DNA from 3 places in the Clostridium sp. Marseille-Q7071 genome. Region 2 is predicted to be linked to each of the others. Evidence: riboswitches for the same ligand, from Rfam matches in the RefSeq annotation. Region 2 holds a riboswitch; each other region holds the start of a gene.
The links. A riboswitch is a leader RNA that binds a small molecule or an ion and turns the genes downstream of it on or off. The one in region 2 is predicted to bind magnesium.
Positions count from the first base shown of each region.

Region 1: linked by a shared signal. The riboswitch ahead of mgtA (magnesium-translocating P-type ATPase) and the one ahead of ACWPW7_RS09075 (magnesium transporter) in region 2 are both predicted to bind magnesium.
Region 3: linked by a shared signal. The riboswitch ahead of mgtE (magnesium transporter) and the one ahead of ACWPW7_RS09075 (magnesium transporter) in region 2 are both predicted to bind magnesium.

Region 1 is NZ_CBCOPR010000001.1:502,696-508,841, forward strand. Features, by position in the region: gene ACWPW7_RS02260 (tRNA threonylcarbamoyladenosine dehydratase) at 1-137, opposite strand, end outside; gene mgtA (magnesium-translocating P-type ATPase) at 342-2,987, opposite strand; M-box (ykoK) riboswitch at 3,362-3,522, opposite strand; gene ACWPW7_RS02270 (DUF1015 domain-containing protein) at 3,738-4,982, opposite strand; gene ACWPW7_RS02275 (D-2-hydroxyacid dehydrogenase) at 5,012-5,923, opposite strand; gene ACWPW7_RS02280 (pyridoxal-phosphate-dependent aminotransferase family protein) at 6,082-6,146, opposite strand, start outside.
Region 2 is NZ_CBCOPR010000001.1:1,954,764-1,960,909, forward strand. Features, by position in the region: gene ACWPW7_RS09055 (YgiQ family radical SAM protein) at 1-626, opposite strand, end outside; gene ACWPW7_RS09060 (hypothetical protein) at 1,103-1,339, opposite strand; gene ACWPW7_RS09065 (NfeD family protein) at 1,484-2,011, shown strand; gene ACWPW7_RS09070 (flotillin family protein) at 2,039-3,526, shown strand; M-box (ykoK) riboswitch at 3,966-4,132, shown strand; gene ACWPW7_RS09075 (magnesium transporter) at 4,360-5,622, shown strand; gene asnA (aspartate--ammonia ligase) at 5,869-6,146, opposite strand, start outside.
Region 3 is NZ_CBCOPR010000001.1:490,766-496,911, forward strand. Features, by position in the region: rRNA gene ACWPW7_RS02225 (23S ribosomal RNA) at 1-663, opposite strand, end outside; rRNA gene ACWPW7_RS02230 (16S ribosomal RNA) at 1,068-2,579, opposite strand; gene mgtE (magnesium transporter) at 3,285-4,622, opposite strand; M-box (ykoK) riboswitch at 4,827-4,992, opposite strand; gene ACWPW7_RS02240 (GNAT family N-acetyltransferase) at 5,066-6,004, opposite strand; partial or broken gene ACWPW7_RS02245 (MFS transporter) at 6,020-6,146, opposite strand, start outside.

The DNA of each region.
Region 1 (6,146 bases), 1.5 Mb from region 2:
CCGCTTCTTGCTAATGCTTCTGTAGTAAAGCTTCCAACTCCACCTATTCCAAATATTACAACTTTACTTTCTTTTAACTTATCTAATGAAGCTTTTCCAATTAAAAGCTCTGTTCTTGACAGTGAATGTTGAGCCACAAAATCACTCCTTTATTTTTTTCTTATAAACATATTAAATAATAATTCTTTTCAATTGAATTATCAAGAGAAATGTTATTAATCAAATATATTCTTATATTTGATTCTCATATTATTAATTGTAATATACAGGTATCTATATGCTACTAAAAAACTCAAACATTCATTATAGAATGTTTGAGCTCTTTAATATAATTATTTTAATTATAACCATCTATTAAATTTTTTAATATACATAGTTTTTACTATTTGAGTTAGTATACAATAGGATAAAAGATTTCCAATAAGCCATGGAAAATAGGATAATGGTAATGCTTGAAGTCCTATTGATGCCCCAAAAGAAGTAAATGGTATAAATATACCTACTACAACTATAACACCTGTTAATAATAAAACTGGAGCTGTTGCTCTACTTTGAATAAATGGTATTTTCTTAGTTCTAATCATATGAACCACTAAAGTTTGTGATAATAGTCCTTCTACAAACCAACCAGATTGGAATAATGCTTGCATTGCTGGAGTATTTGCCTTAAATACAAACCACATTACTAAATAGGTAATTATATCAAATATAGAACTTATTGGTCCTATAAAAATCATAAACCTACTAATATCATCTGCATTCCATTTCCTTGGCTTTTTCAAATATTCTTGATCCATAGTATCCCATGGAATTGATATTTGAGAAATATCATAAAGTAAGTTTTGTACTAAAAGATGAATAGGAAGCATTGGTAAGAATGGTAAAAATGCACTAGCAATTAATACACTAAATACATTCCCAAAGTTTGAGCTTGCAGTCATTTTAATATACTTTATTATATTTCCGAAAACTCTTCTTCCTTCTATTACCCCTTCTTCAAGTACCATTAGATTTTTTTCAAGTAAAATTATATCTGCTGATTCCTTTGCTATATCTACCGCAGTATCTACTGATATACCTACATCAGCCTGACGAAGAGCTGCAGCATCATTGATGCCATCTCCCATAAATCCTACAGTATGCCCTTTATTCTGTAATACTTTAATAATTCTTGACTTTTGAAGTGGAGAAAGCTTAGCAAATACATTAGTGTTATCTACTAATTTTGACAATTCCTCATCATTGATTTTTTCTATATCAGAGCCAAGAAGTATATTATCTACTATTAAACCAACTTCTTTACATATCTTTTTCGTTACTGCATCATTATCACCAGTTAATACTTTTACATTTACTCCATTTTCTTTTAATGCTTTTATTGCTTCTGCTGCTGACTCCTTTGGTGGATCCAAGAATCCTATATATCCCATAAGGACCATATTGCTTTCATCCTTTATACTGAATGTGTTTTCGTCAGGAATATCATTTTTTTGTGCAACTGCAATAACTCGCATACCTTCATTATTTAATTTAGTAACCATATTAAGAACTTTATTCTTTATTTTTTCTGTAAGTTCTACTACTTCTCCGTTATATTCTGCAAAAGTACATATTGAAAGCATTTCTTCAACGGCACCCTTTGTTACAAGTTGTCTTTTTCCATCCTTATTTTTTAATACCACTGACATTCTTCTTCTTGAAAAGTCAAATGGGATCTCATCAACTTTCATATAATTTTTTTCAAGTTCATTAAAACCTTGATCTTTTCCATGTTCTAATATTGCAACATCCATTAAATTACGAAGTCCAGTTTGATAAAAACTATTTAAATAAGCATGTCTCAATACTCTTATATCTTCTTCTCCATTAATATTTAAATGTCTTTCTACAACTATCTTGTCAAGAGTAAGAGTACCTGTTTTATCAGTACATAATACATCCATAGCTCCAAAGTTTTGTATAGCATCTAGTTTTTTTACTACAGTTTTACGCTTAGCCATTGAAACAGCACCCTTAGCAAGATTGGAAGTTACAATCATAGGAAGCATTTCAGGTGTAAGTCCTACTGCAATAGATACTGCAAAAAGAAGTGCTTCTAACCATCTACCTGTGGTTATTCCGTTTATAAAAAATACTATAGGTACCATTATAAGCATAAATTTTATAAGTAATACACTTACACTATTTACACCTTTTTCAAAGCTTGTTTTAACTCTTGGTCCTGAAAGTGAAGATGCCATAGAACCAAAGTAAGTATCATCTCCTGTTGCAATTACTACAGCGGTTGCACTTCCACTAATAATATTTGTCCCTAATAAACAAATATTATCAAGTTCAGTTACTCCCAAATCCTTATCCTTTTCTTTTAAATTTGGATATTTTTCAACAGGCTCTGATTCCCCAGTAAGTGATGACTGACTAACAAACAAGTCTTTACTTGCTATTATTCTTATATCAGCAGGTATCATATCACCTGCAGCAAGGTACACTATATCTCCCGGAACAATTTCTACTATATCTATTTCTTTTTTTCCCATATCTTGTCTATCAACTAATGTAGTAGTTTTTACTAATGCCTTTAATTTTTCTGCTGCTTTACTAGATTTAAATTCTTCAGAAAATTTTAATAATCCGCTAATGATTACCATTATACTAATGATTATTACCGTTATATAACTTTTGTCTTCTGGTGCAGCAAGAATAATATCAGTTATTAAGGATACAACGGCAAGTACTACTAATACTATGATAAATGGATTTATAAAAGCTTTAATTAACTCTATAAACCATGGTGTTGGTCTTTCATATGCTATTTGATTTAGTCCATATTCTTCAATTCTATCTTCTATATCTGTGTTAGATAGTCCATTAATATCTGTGTTAAGTTCTTTATAAATTTTTTCTAAATTCATCTTACTAAAACTAATAAGTCTGTTTACAGAATTTTCTACTCGCTTTTCTATATTCATATTTCTTTTTTTAATCATAATTCACACCTCCAAATTCTAAAAAAGACAATAAAAAACTAAAGGTTAATAAAAATATTTTTTAAACCTTTTTAAAATAGTATTTAATTTGAGGCCAATAAATATACGAATTATATTCAATAAAGAAACAGTGAAGATAATAAATTTGATTAACAAAAATGCATATATTTTAAGAAGATATATTTGATAGGTTTTATCAAACTCCTGTGAGAAAAAATAGAGTTTGACATTAAATGTCCATTATTCTTTAAATATATATCGTTACCTCCACTGTCCGTACTACTACTGCCAGCCTCCATTCTTTCCACCTCCTGAAAATTCAAAATAAATTAAAAAAACCTCGTCAAAACTTAAACATGACGAAGGCATTATAAACAACACTTTCTCGTCCAAGTTTTGGCTCTGCAAGGCAATGAAATTGCATTAGATTAAGCCTTCTTTGTTCGGCAAAACCTGCTAACCAGTTAAGAATGTTTCCACTCTTTCACGGCAGCAACCCGTATCCTTGTAGTAACCTCACCTACCGAGGTATATTTAATTTTCACTATTATTGTATTCTTATCAATTATATATGTCAACGTTTATTTTATTAAATTACGTTAAGATTATGTTAAGTTACTAATTCATCTAATAAGTTATCTATAACAATTAGCTTTCTTTGGAATTATTATTAATAGTATTTCAATAAAATATATCTCATAAAAGACTCAAACATTCATACAAAATGTTTGAGTCTTTTATAAAATATATTTATTTTAGCTCGTGAACGAATATTCCACTTCTTAGTTTTGGTTCAAACCAAGTTGATTTTGGTGGCATAACTTCTCCTGCATCAGCTATGTTCATAAGTTCAACTATACTTGTAGGGTACATTGAGAATGCTACTTTCATACCATTATCAACTCTTTTTTCAAGTTCTTTAAGTCCTCTTATTCCACCAATAAAATCTATTCTATCACTAGTTCTTGGATCTTCTATACCAAGTAATGGCCTTAATAGATTATTTTGTAATATTGAAACATCTAAACTTGCTACTGGATCTTTCTCATCAAAAGTCTCCTTTTTAGCAGTTAACTTATACCACTTTTTATCTAAGTACATTCCAAAAGTACCTTTTTCTTCTGGTTTATATTGATTACAACAGTTATAAGCCTCCATATCAAACTTTTCAGATACCTTGCTTAAAAACTCCTCTGTAGAAAGATCATTTAAATCTTTTACAACTCTATTATAATCCATAACATATAAATCTTCCGCCGGGAAAATTACAGATAAAAAGAAATTGAATTCCTCTTCTCTAGTATATTGTGGATTTTGCTCTCTTCTTAATTGTCCAACTTTAACAGCTGATGCTGCTCTATGATGACCGTCAGCAATATATAAATATTTAACTTCTTTAAATAAATTTTCTAATTTACCTACAGTATTTTTATCATTTATAACCCATACAATATGAGTTATTCCATCTTCTGAAACAAAATTATATTCCGGCTCTTTTTTAGTCCATTCTATAACAATTTTATCAATTTCAGATACATTCTTATAAGTTAAAAATATTGGACCTGTATTTGCATTACAATAATCAACATGATTAATTCTATCTTGCTCTTTCTCTGCCCTTGTATGCTCATGTTTTTTGATTATATCTTTCATATAATCATCGATAGAAGTGCATCCTACTATACCTGTTTGAACTCTTCCATCCATTATTTGTCTATATATATACATACAAGATTCATTATCTCTTATATATACTTTTTCATCTATCATGTTATAAAGATTTTCTCTAGCCTTTTCATAAACAATCTTATCATATTGATTTATACTTGGTTCTAGGTCTATTTGAGCTTTATCAACATGCAAGAAAGAGTATGGGTTTCCTTTTACCATCTCTCTTGCTTCTTCAGTGTTCATAACATCATAAGGTAGTGCAGCAACTTTATCTACCAACTCTTTTTGTGGTCTTATCCCTTTAAACGGTCTTACTACAGCCATTTTTCGTCCTCCTCTGTATTTTTAGAATATTATTTAAAGAATTCAGTAATAATACTTACTATTTCTTCTCCAATTCTTGTTTGAGCTTCAACAGTTGAAGCACCTATATGTGGTGTAACAGATACCTTAGGGTGATTTACAAGCTCAGTATTTTTAGTTGGTTCTTCCGCAAATACATCTATTCCTGCTGCTTTTATTTTACCACTATTTAAAGCTTCTATTAATGCTGCTTCATCAACAACTCCACCTCTAGCACAATTAATTAAATATGCTCCATCTTTCATCATATCAAATTGAGCCTTACTTATAGTAGCACCTTTATCTTTTGCAAATGGAATGTGTAAAGATAAATAATCTACTTGTGGTAATAATTCTTCTAGAGTAGCATATTCAAATTCATTGCATCCTTCGACTTTACCACTTCTATTTGTATATATAACTCTCATTCCTAATGCATTTGCTCTTTTAGCTAATTCTTTAGCAATTCTTCCGAAACCTATCAAACCAAGAGTTTTTCCACTTATCTCAGTTCCTTCATATTTTTTCTTGTCCCATTTTCCTTCTCTCATAGAAACATTAGATATGTTTACAAATCTTGTAATAGCAAACATATGAGCAAGTGCTAACTCTGCTACTGATGCACTACTTGCATTTGGAGTATTAGCAACCTTTATTCCCTTTCCTTCAGCATAAGCCACATCTATATTATCAACACCAACGCCACCACGAATTATAAGTTTTAATCTTCCAGCTTCAGCAGCCTTATCTATAATAGGCTGTCTAACTTTTGTTGCACTTCTTACTACTACAACATCAAATTCTTTAAGAGCATTTCCTAAATCTTCTGGTTCATAGAACTGTTCTACTACTTCAAATCCTTTGGATTTTAAACTTTCAACACCACTGACTTCCATACCGTCTGTAACCAATATTCTTATCATAATTATACCCCCAATTTATCTATTTTTTTAATAATTATTTTTAATAATAGAAATAAAAGTATTCAATGATTTATTAGTAACAACTATTCTTTTAATGCCTAATGTAAATTAAGAATGAAAAATCAAACAATTTTTCATTCTTAATCTTCTATTTAAAGTTATTTAAGTCCTAATATTTCATCAATTACTTTTAATAATTCTACTAATTCTTCTGGCTTTGTCT
Region 2 (6,146 bases):
GAAATGTCTTTAGTTATATAAGATGTGCCTCTTACATGATGTAATCTTTCTACAGAACTTCCATAGCTTAAAAATTTAGCCACTTCTAATATAGGTCTTTCGCCCATACCATATATTAATAAATCTGCCTTAGAATCCATGAGAATACTTTTTCTAACCTTATCATCCCAATAGTCATAGTGAGCAAATCTCCTAAGACTAGCTTCAATACCACCAATAATTATTGGAACATTTTTATAGGCTTCTCTTGCTCTATTACTGTAAACAATAACTGCTCTATTTGGCCTATATCCTGATTTCCCACCAGGAGAGTATAGATCATCACTTCTTCTTTTCTTAAAAGCAGTGTAATGATTAACCATAGAATCAATATTACCAGAGTTTATTAAAAAACCATATTTAGGTTCTCCTAATCTTTTAAAATCATCAACATTATTCCAATTAGGTTGAGCTATTATTCCAACAGTATATCCTTCACTTTCTAAAACTCTTCCTATAATGGCTGTACCAAAGGAAGGATGGTCTATGTAAGCATCACCAGTGATAATAACGAAATCTAACTGTTCTATATTCCGCTTTTTCATATCTTCTTTATTTATAGGTAAAAATTCTGTATTTAATTTCATATAAATTCCTCCATAGAGATAGTATAATCTATTAATAATTATCTTTCGTTAATAATTTATTATAAAATATAAAAAATATTTAAATTTCAAGTGAAATTTAAAACATAGCCTAATATTAACACAAGTATTAAAAAATATGAATAACAATATATTCTTATAAATTATCTAAAATGAGGATAACCAAAGGAAAATCAATCATATAATGGTAATATACTACAAATATGAAGGAATTTTGGTTTAAAGGTAGAATTAGTTTTCATAGTAGAGTTAATTATATTAATGAAATAAAAAATAAACATAAAAATATATTTTTTACTTAAAATTTGAAGTTATAAAATGTGATTTTGTAACAAAATAATAAAATAAAATAACTAGTCAAATATGAGAAAACATTTATGTCATAATGACTAGTTATTTTTAAAATATGAACTATTACTTTTTTAAAGTTATAGTTATTATGGAAAATCACATTTTAATTACTTTCTAGGATCATCGTATTCATAATTTAATCCTTCAACTAAATCTTGAATAGAAGTATTGACATTATTAACTTGACCTTTAGTTGGAAGACCAGTATTGGAAATTTCATCCTTTAAATCCTTATTTTGACTAAGATTAGTTAAATTAGGATCTACATAATCATCAATTTTCATTTTAACATAAGGTACACCTTTAGGATTACTTACATCAAATTTTTCTCTTTCTTTATTCATTATATATCACTCCTTTACTTTAAGATTTTGATTTCTTATTTTAGTATGGGATGTATTGAGAAAATTATGTATGGATATTTATATAAGGCTATGTTATAAACTCAAATTGATATTATTATGTAATATTTTAGAAGGGTGATGTGAATGGCATTTGAAATATATAAAAAAGGATTTATATTTTGTATTTTATATGTAGGTCTTATGTTTATATTAGGAGGAATTTTCGATGGGTTTAATCTAGAAGGAGCAGATTTACCCAACGATTTATTAGCAAATATTATGCATATTAATGGAACTTGTATAATGGCTTTTTTAACGGTTTTTAGTGGTTGTGGTATGTATTTAAGTGAAAAGCATTTCAAATGGTATTATACATTAGCGATATCTATAGCTTTAGGATTAGCAACATCTAAAATTATTAATAAATTTATAATAAAGCCACTTAAGAAAATAGAAGGAAGCTTTGATATGAAGACAGAAAACTTAATTGGCGAAAAGGCAGTAGTTACTACAACAATATATGAAAATGGTTTTGGACGAATATCTTATGTATATAATGGAGTTAAAATGACTTCACCAGCTAAAGAAATAAACTTAAAGCAATTAGATGTAAATACTCTAGTATGTATAAAAAAAATTGAAAATCAGGTATTTTATGTGGAAAAATTATAAAATTATTAATATAAAGGAGCAATAATCATGAATTCACCTTTTTTTATTCCTCTTATAATTTTAGGAGTATTATTATTACTAATCTTATTATTATTTTCACTATGGAAGAGAGTGCCTCAAGATAAGGCTTTGGTAGTAACTGGTCTTAAGAAGAGAGTAATTAGCGGAGCAGGAGGATTTGTTTTTCCTCTACTAGAAAGAACTGATATTATATCCTTAGAAAATATGAAAATTGATGTAAGAACTGACGGAGCTTTAACAGAGCAAGGTGTTGGAATAATAGCAGATGGAGTGGCTATTGTTAAAGTTAAATCTACAGCAGAATCTATTTTATCGGCAATAGAGCAATTTAATACTGGTAACGAAGCTAATACCATAGTAAACATTAAAGATACTGCAAAGGATGTACTTGAAGGTAAGTTAAGAGAAATTATTTCAAAGCTAACAGTTGAAGAAATATATAAAGATAGAGAAAAATTTGTTTCTCGAGTTCAAGAAGTTGCAGCTGTAGATTTGGCAGAGTTAGGATTAGAAATTAAAGCTTTTACTATTAAGGATCTATCCGACAATGATAACTATTTAGTTAATTTAGGTCGCCCAAGGGTTGCTCAAGTTAAAAGAGATGCTGATATTGCACAGGCAGAGGCACAAAAAGAAACTCATGTAAAAACTTCTCAAGCTTATAGAGAAGGAGAGGCAGCTAAAATACTTGCAGAAACTCAAATTGCAGAATCTAACAAAGAAAAAGAATTAAAGGTTCAAGCTTATAGGAAAGAGCAAGAAAGTGCAAAGGCTATATCAGACCTCGCATATCAAATTGAAAGTAACAAGGTTCAAAAAGAAGTTACAGAAACACAAATGCAAGTCGAAATATTAAGAAAACAAAAAGAAAGAGAACTTGCTGATGAAAATATGAAGATAGAGCTTGTTAAGAAGGAAAGAGAAATAGAAATTGCTACTCAAGAATCTTTAAGAAAGGAAAGAGAGCTTGAAGCAACCATTAAAAAACAAGCAGATGCTAATAAATACAAACAAGAAAAAGAGGCAGAAGCAGTTAAATTTAAAGAAATTGCTGATGCTGAAGCTAGAGCAAGAGCCATAGAGCTTGAAGGTAAGGCTAAAGCAGAAGCATTAAAACTTCAAGGTATGGCAGAAGTAGATATTATACGAGAAAAAGGACGTGCAGAGGCGGAAGCAATGATGAAAAAAGCAGAAGCTTTTAAAATGTATAATGATGCTGCAGTTACCCAAATGATAATAGATAAGCTACCAGATATAGCAAAAGCAGTTGCGGATCCATTATCAAAAACTGAGAAAATTGTTATTATAGATAGTGGAGAGGGAAGTGGAAAAGGAGCTTCAAAAGTTACTAAGTATGTAACTGATATAATGAGCTCTCTTCCTGAAACCGTTAATGCATTAACTGGAGTAAATATAAATGATTTATTTAAAAGCAAAACTGAGGAAATACAAAATAAGGATGAAAAAGTAGAGCATAAAGAAATAGAAAAATAAAATAAAGTGGTGACTAATTCACCACTCTATTTTATAGATAAACTACTTTTAAAATTAATGTATAGCTGAATATAGCTACACTCTTAAGGATTTTAATTCACAATTCACAATGCAAAATTCATAATTATGGATATTTCTCAGCAAAGGCTGAGAAATTTAGAATTGATTATTCCTTGAAATTACAAGGCAACTTTTCATGAATGATTAGCAATTACATTGCTAGTCAAAGAGTACATTAAAGAAATTATTTTGCCTAAAAATAATTTCAACCTTAATTGTGCATTGTGAATTTTGAATTTTGCATTGATTAATCAACAATATTATTAATTTTTCATCAAAATCTTATTAAATTAGCTACTGATAGGGTTACATTTAAAGCTATTTATTGTATAATATAGGAGAAGGTATTTTATATGCTTTAATTAAGTTAAACAATTTAAATAATTAACGTTAGGTGAGGCTCCTATATAGATATACGCTACTGCCCCGAAACATCGAGAGATGCCAATGGGTTAACAGGTACTACCGAATCAAGGTTTTACTTAATGTAGCTGGCATAATGTCCAAAGCTATATAGTGCTAAAGCTCAAACATAGTTTTATGGCTAGAGATCTCACTTTATTTAAGTGAGTTTTTTATTGTGTATAAATATATTTTCTATAAGAAAAATTTTAATATAAATTTATTTTAGGTGGTGAGTTTGAATGGAAAGTGGCCCTCGAATTAGAGAGTCAAAGTTAAAATTAAATAAATTCCAGAGAAATATTTATGATTTAATAGCTTTCTGTTCAAAAAGATAATTAGATATTTCTCTGGTAAAAGGAGGAGTATCTATGAAAAAACTAAATGAATTCTTTTTAAGCAATATTTTAAATGCCTATATTTATGATGAATTAGATGATAATATAGGTAAATTAATAGATATATATGTAACTACAGAATCAGGATATCCAAGGGCTATAGGATACAAGATTAAGAAAGGTAAGGAATTGTTAAACTTTGAATTTAGAAATATAGATATCTATAAAGAAAAATCAACTTATATGGTAAAGATTATAGGAGCAAAAGATATTATCCCTAGGAGGTACTCCTATCTATTATCTAAAAATCTTTTGGATAAACAAATTGTGGATATTAATGGTAAAAAAGTTATTAAAGTTAATGATTTAAAGATGATAAAGACAGCAGGAGAAATAAGAGTTTTAGAAGTGGAATCTGGATTACTATCTTTATCACGAAGATTTGGAATGGAAAGTCTAGTCAAAGGATTTTGTAGATTTGTAAATAAGGAAGTAAAAGATGATTCTATAACTTGGGAAAGTGTTCAATCTATAGAAATGATTGACGATAGGTTAAGACTTAGTGAACCATATAAGAAGCTTACAGAACTTCATCCTGTAGAACTTGCAGAAATTGTTGAGGGATTATCTTCAGAGGATAGAAGAAAAATATTTGAAAGCTTAAGAAATGATTTTGCAGCAGATACATTAGAGGAATTAGAAACGGAAATCCAAATAGATATTTTAAAAAATCTTAGTAGTGGAAAGGCAAAGGAAATATTAGATGTTATGCCTAATGACGAAATTGCTGATATTTTAGAAGACATGGATGATGAAACTAAGGAGAATTTATTAATAAATATTGATGATGAAGATGAGCTAGAGATAAGGGATCTTATGGAATATGAAGATGAAATGGTAGGTAGCATAATGAACACTGACTTCATTTCTCTAAATATTGATATAACTGCTAGTGAAACCATTGATATTTTAAGAGCACTAAAGCCAGACGACGAGGTTGCACATTACATTTATATAGTAGATCAGAATGAAAAACTTCAAGGTTTTATATCTTTAAGAGATTTAATTTTAGCAGATCCCAATTCAAAATTAAAATCTATAATGAATACAAAAGTTTTACTAGTAAAAGATAGTGATGACATAGAAAAAGCTGTTCAACTTTCAGTAAAATATGAACTCTATTCATTACCAGTAGTAGATGAGGAAGAGAAATTATGTGGTGTGGCAGTGATGAGTGATATTATTGAAGAATTATTAACACCTAGCTGGAAGAGAAAACTTAAAAAATCAAGTTAATATATAGTTTCATAATATAAAGATGTATGTTATGAAACTATATATTTATGAAAAATCGTGACTTTTAGTCACGATTTTTTTAACTCACAGAAGAGTATAAAAAATTAGAATTATTATAATAGCCATAGAGAACAGATATAGAAATAATTTAAAACTATCATGATGTAAATTACTACATGATAGTTTTAAAAGGATAATTTATAGTTCTCTAAAGATATATTTTTTAATAGAAATAATAAATACTTTTTACAATAAGTGTATATTGTGTTTTTTACATTCATCTATCATATCTAAAGGCCAAATTGAGGATTGTACTTCACCAATATGTATCTTGTTTAAAAAATACATACACATTCTAGATTGACCTATACCTCCACCGATGGTATAAGGAAGTTCATCCTTAAGTATTGAACTATGAAATTGAAAATTTCTTTTAAAATCTGAGTTTGTAACTTTAAGTTGATGATCTAAAGCGGCACTATCTACTCTTATACCCATAGAAGAAAGCTCTAAACCTTCCTCAA
Region 3 (6,146 bases), 1.5 Mb from region 2:
TCGGCTCCGTACCTTAAGTACTTAACCTCGCTACATATCGTAACTCGTTGGCTCGTTCTACAAAAAGCACATCGTCACACATATAAAGTGCTTCGATCGGTTGTAGGCACAGGGTTTCAGGTTCTATTTCACTCCCCTCCCGGGGTTCTTTTCACCTTTCCCTCACGGTACTTCTTCACTATCGGTCACTAGGTAGTATTTAGCCTTGGGAGGTGGTCCTCCCTGCTTCCCACAAGGTTTCACGTGTCTCGTGGTACTCTGGATCAGAACTGTTGCCTTATCTCTTTCGCTTACAGGCCTATTACCTTCTACGGAGTAGCTTTCCAGCTATCTTCAACTAAAGATACAGCAAATTTATGTTCTGTCCACAACCCCCAAGCCAAAGGCTTAGGTTTGGGCTCTTTCCCTTTCGCTCGCCGCTACTTAGGAAATCGATTTTTCTTTCTCTTCCTCCGGGTACTTAGATGTTTCAGTTCCCCGGGTTTACCTCTATATACCTATGTATTCAGCATATAGTACATGGCGTAGCCATGTGGGTTCCCCCATTCGGAAATCTTTGGATCACAGACTATTTGCGTCTACCCAAAGCTTATCGTAGCTTATCACGTCCTTCTTCGGCTCCTAGTGCCAAGGCATTCACCCTGCGCCCTTTGTAGCTTGACCTATCTAAAAATCAATATAAACTTCGTATTACTTCGTCAACTTCAGTCACTGCGGTGCTCATTTACATCAGTAAACTCTGCTCCTCGTTCCTTCGTTTCCTTGTACTACTCGTTTCTATTGCTTTTTATAAAGTAATCTTAATCACTTTATAAAAAAATGTCTTATACAAATTCGCATAAATAGAATTCAAAAACTTTAGTTTTTAAATTTATTTTTGTTTGTCTTGACGAAATTGTTTATTTATCTTTTAATTTAAAAGGATATTTAAACAAATATTTTCACTGTGCAATTTTCAAAGAACAATTGAGCTTTTCCTTTGTCCCGTAGGACCTTGGTCGCTCAAAATTAAACAGAGTATAGTACCAGTGTTCGTAGAAGAGTTACCAACTACGTCGACTCCCTAGAAAGGAGGTGATCCAGCCGCAGGTTCTCCTACGGCTACCTTGTTACGACTTCACCCCAATCACTAATCCCACCTTCGGCCGCTGGCTCCTTACGGTTACCTCACGGACTTCGGGTGTTACCAGCTCTCATGGTGTGACGGGCGGTGTGTACAAGGCCCGGGAACGTATTCACCGCGACATGCTGATTCGCGATTACTAGCAACTCCGGCTTCATGTAGGCGAGTTTCAGCCTACAATCCGAACTGGGATTGGTTTTTTAAGTTTAGCTCCACCTCGCGGTCTTGCATCTTGTTGTACCAACCATTGTAGCACGTGTGTAGCCCTAGACATAAGGGGCATGATGATTTGACGTCATCCCCACCTTCCTCCCGGTTAACCCGGGCAGTCTCACTAGAGTGCTCAACTTAATGGTAGCAACTAATGATAAGGGTTGCGCTCGTTGCGGGACTTAACCCAACATCTCACGACACGAGCTGACGACAACCATGCACCACCTGTCTCCCTGCCCCGAAGGGCTTCCCTCATTACAGGTAATTCAGGGGATGTCAAGTCTAGGTAAGGTTCTTCGCGTTGCTTCGAATTAAACCACATGCTCCGCTGCTTGTGCGGGCCCCCGTCAATTCCTTTGAGTTTTAATCTTGCGATCGTACTCCCCAGGCGGAATACTTATTGTGTTAACTGCGGCACAGAAGGGGTCGATACCTCCTACACCTAGTATTCATCGTTTACGGCGTGGACTACCAGGGTATCTAATCCTGTTTGCTCCCCACGCTTTCATGCCTCAGCGTCAGTTACAGTCCAGAAAGCCGCCTTCGCCACTGGTGTTCTTCCTAATCTCTACGCATTTCACCGCTACACTAGGAATTCCGCTTTCCTCTCCTGCACTCTAGACACCCAGTTTCAAATGCAGCACCCAAGTTGAGCTCGGGTATTTCACATCTGACTTAAATGTCCGCCTACGCATCCTTTACGCCCAGTAAATCCGGACAACGCTTGCCACCTACGTATTACCGCGGCTGCTGGCACGTAGTTAGCCGTGGCTTCCTCATATGGTACCGTCATTATCTTCCCATATGACAGAACTTTACAACCCTAAGGCCTTCTTCATTCACGCGGCGTTGCTGCGTCAGGGTTTCCCCCATTGCGCAATATTCCCCACTGCTGCCTCCCGTAGGAGTCTGGACCGTGTCTCAGTTCCAATGTGGCCGATCACCCTCTCAGGTCGGCTACGCATCGTCGCCTTGGTGAGCTGTTACCTCACCAACTAGCTAATGCGCCGCGGGTCCATCTCATAGCGGATTGCTCCTTTGGTATAAAAGTCATGCGACCTTCATACGTTATGCGGTATTAATCTCCCTTTCGGGAGGCTATTCCCCTCTATGAGGCAGGTTACCCACGTGTTACTCACCCGTCCGCCGCTAATCCACTCCCGAAGGAGCTTCATCGCTCGACTTGCATGTGTTAGGCACGCCGCCAGCGTTCGTCCTGAGCCAGGATCAAACTCTCAATTTAAAAGTTTGTATCTTGATTGCTCAAGTAAAGTTTGCTGACTATAATAGTCATTTCTAAGTTTCTTTCGAAACTCAATGAATTAACTGGTTTTACCTATTTCTCTGTTTAATTTTCAAAGACCAAATTATTAGTAATTTTTACCGTCGTTTTTCGACTGCTTAATCAGTTTATCACTTATTTTTTTGCTTGTCAACAACTTTTTTAATTTAATTTAAAAAGTTAATTGAACAGCTTGTCACCACCGAGTCTGTGTCGTAGCGACAAGGAATATACTATCATAAAGTATACTGCACATTTATGCTTTATATCTTATAATTCGCTATTAAATTTGACATTCTCTATTTTTCTTTATATTTCTAGTTTTTTTTTATAATGATACACCTGGGGTAGTTTTATTTTACTTATTCCTTCTTTATCATTTTATCTTATAAAAATCCATAATAAAACACATGTAATTAAAACTTAAATTTTAAAGTAAAACTTTAAATTCAATTTCATACTTAGTTTATCATTGATATAAAACGATTATTATAATTTCTTGAAATTATAATAATATTACTACTGATAAGAAAATAAATAAATGAGAAGTAAAGTTTAATAGAATAGATGATTGCTATACGAAATGTAGTTAAAGAAGTATTATAAAGTTTATAACAAATTTACATGTATAGAAAAAAGGATTGGTTTATCTAACCAATCCTTTTTCTATATTCCTAAAAACATCGCTGCCATTCCAAAGTATATTATTAACGCTAAAGCATCCACAATAGTAGTTATTAATGGACTAGCCATTATAGCTGGGTCTAGTTTTAACTTTTTAGCAGCTATAGGAAGAACGCATCCTACTACTTTTGCTATTACTACTGTAAAAAATAAAGTCACACATACTGTTATTGCTACATATAATTCTACTTTTTCTAAAAAATATACTCTTAAAAAGTTTACTCCTGATAGTGCAATACCAACAACAACACTAACTCTTAGCTCTTTCCATAACACTTTAAATACATCACTTAATTCAATTTCACCTAAAGCTAATCCCCTTATAACAAGAGTTGAAGCTTGTGATCCTGCATTTCCACCTGTATCCATTAGCATTGGTATAAATGCTGCTAGTATAACCACTGATTGTAATACTTCATCATATCTTTTAATTATATTTCCTGTAAATGTAGCTGATATCATAAGAACTAACAGCCATACTATTCTATTCTTAGCTAAATTAAATACACTAGTTTTTAGATATTCTTCTTCTGAAGGCCCCATCGCAGCCATCTTTTGAAAATCCTCTGTGTTTTCTTGTTCTATAATATCTACTATATCATCTATAGTTATAATACCTACTAATCTATTCTCATTATCTACTACTGGCATTGCTAAAAAGTCATATTTTTTAAATAAATCCGCTACTGCTTCTTGGTCATCTAATGTATGAGCGCAAATAACATTATCATCCATTATATTTTTAATGATTTCATTATCATCATTTAATATTAAATCTCTAATAGATAATACACCTTCTAATTTTCTCTTTTCATTAGTTACATAGCAAGTATCTATTGTTTCCTTGTTTAACCCTGTTCTTTTAATATGATCAACAGCTTCCTTTACTGTCATTTCTTTTCTAAGTCTTACATACTCTATAGTCATTATGCTACCTGCAGAATTATCTGGGTAATTTAAAAAGGTGTTAATTAATCTTCTTTTACCTTCTTTAGTGTTTTTAAGAACCTTTTTAACAACATTTGCAGGTAATTCTTCTAGTATATCTACAGTATCGTCTAAAAATAATTTATCAACTATATGGCTAAGCTCATCATCTGTTATAGCTTCTATAATATATTGTACATCTTCTGTAGACATATAAGAAAATACTTCAGTAGCTATGTCTTTTGGTAAAATCCTAAATATAATTAGCATTTTGTCTCTATCTACTTCTTCTAAAAATTGAGCAATATCTACTGATTTTTCCTCAATTAATAAGTTTCTTGCATCAACAAATTTGCTTGCTTTAATCAAATCTAATACTTTTTTGAATTCCATATGCAATACCTCCTATTAGGCACTGCTATTCATCTTCTTTGTGGCTACATGAATAGCAGTGAATATTAATTTTTTCAAAATACTATAACTCCCGCCATCTTCCATGACAGCCACCTCCAAAATCAAAATTAAAAATCTCTTTACTCCACGAGTAAAGAGATTAGAACACTCAAATTAAAAGCTCCAATAAAATGCATTAATGTAAAGCACCCTCAACTCGTTGAGTTTTAGCTCTGTAAGACGTAGAGAAATTCTCAGCCACATTAGATAAAACCTTAATTCGATAGTATCTGCTAACCCATTGGTGTCTCTGGACATTTCTGGGCAGTGGCATATTTTCATACAGTAACCTCACCTAACAAGATTTATTAAGTTTCTAGTGAATTATATCATCACCATATTTATAATACTACTATACTCTACAAAAGTAAACCCAATACTCATTATTTTATGTTTCTATAAAACACAACATGATCTTGCCATTTACCATTTATATATAAATATTCTTTGCTAATACCTAATTCCTGAAATCCACAGCTTTTCAATACTCTTTGCGATTTTTCATTAGATACCATTGTACTAGCCTCTATTCTATGAAGCTCTAATTCTTCATAAGCATAATCTATTGCAAGTTTTACCGCTTCTTTCATGTATCCTTTTCCTTGCTCATTCTCATCTATAGAGTATCCAATAAATGCATTTCTAAACACACCCATAACAATATTATTTATCTTAATTCTACCTATGAACTTTCCTTCTTTATAAATTCCAAAATGTACAGCTTGACCCTTTATAAATTGTTTATAACTTTCAATTAAACTTGTAGATTGCTCTTCTAAAGTATAAAAATTTTCATCTCTTAAAGGTTCAAAAGGGGTAAGATATTCCCTGTTTTTAACATAATAATTTAATATTTCCTCTGAATCTTCTGGAGTTAAGATCTTTAAGTATATGTTTTTCCCATGTAAAATTAATTCTTTTTCTATATAGTTTCTTTCATAACTATTTTTATTTATACCAAATAAAAGTTCATGCTCTAACTTTGATTTATGTATTATATTGTCTGATATAATTCCCTCAAGATCAAATCCTAAACTAGTAAAGGCATTTAAGTTAATATCTTCTCCACAAAGTACATTAACCTTATTTACTTTGTTATTCTTAAATAATATATTTAAAATAAGAGTAATAGTATCTTTTAAATAATCATAACTTTCCTCTTTACTTTTATAAAACTTCAGCCTAAACAAACAACTTCTGTTGTCACTATCTATTTCTATTATATATATTCTTCCTATAGTTATACCTAAACTATCCCTTATTATGTAATCTCTTCTACTTCCATTTGCTAAATTTAAACTAACCCATTTTCCTTTATTCATTATAAAATCCCTACCTTAAGCTAAAGTTTTTTTAGTATCTTTATAAATTAATGACACAAAGATTATAGATATTAGTAAACTCATAGGTATTATATAAAAAGCTAAATTTGAATTAATTAAATCATTAAGTTTAGCTATAATA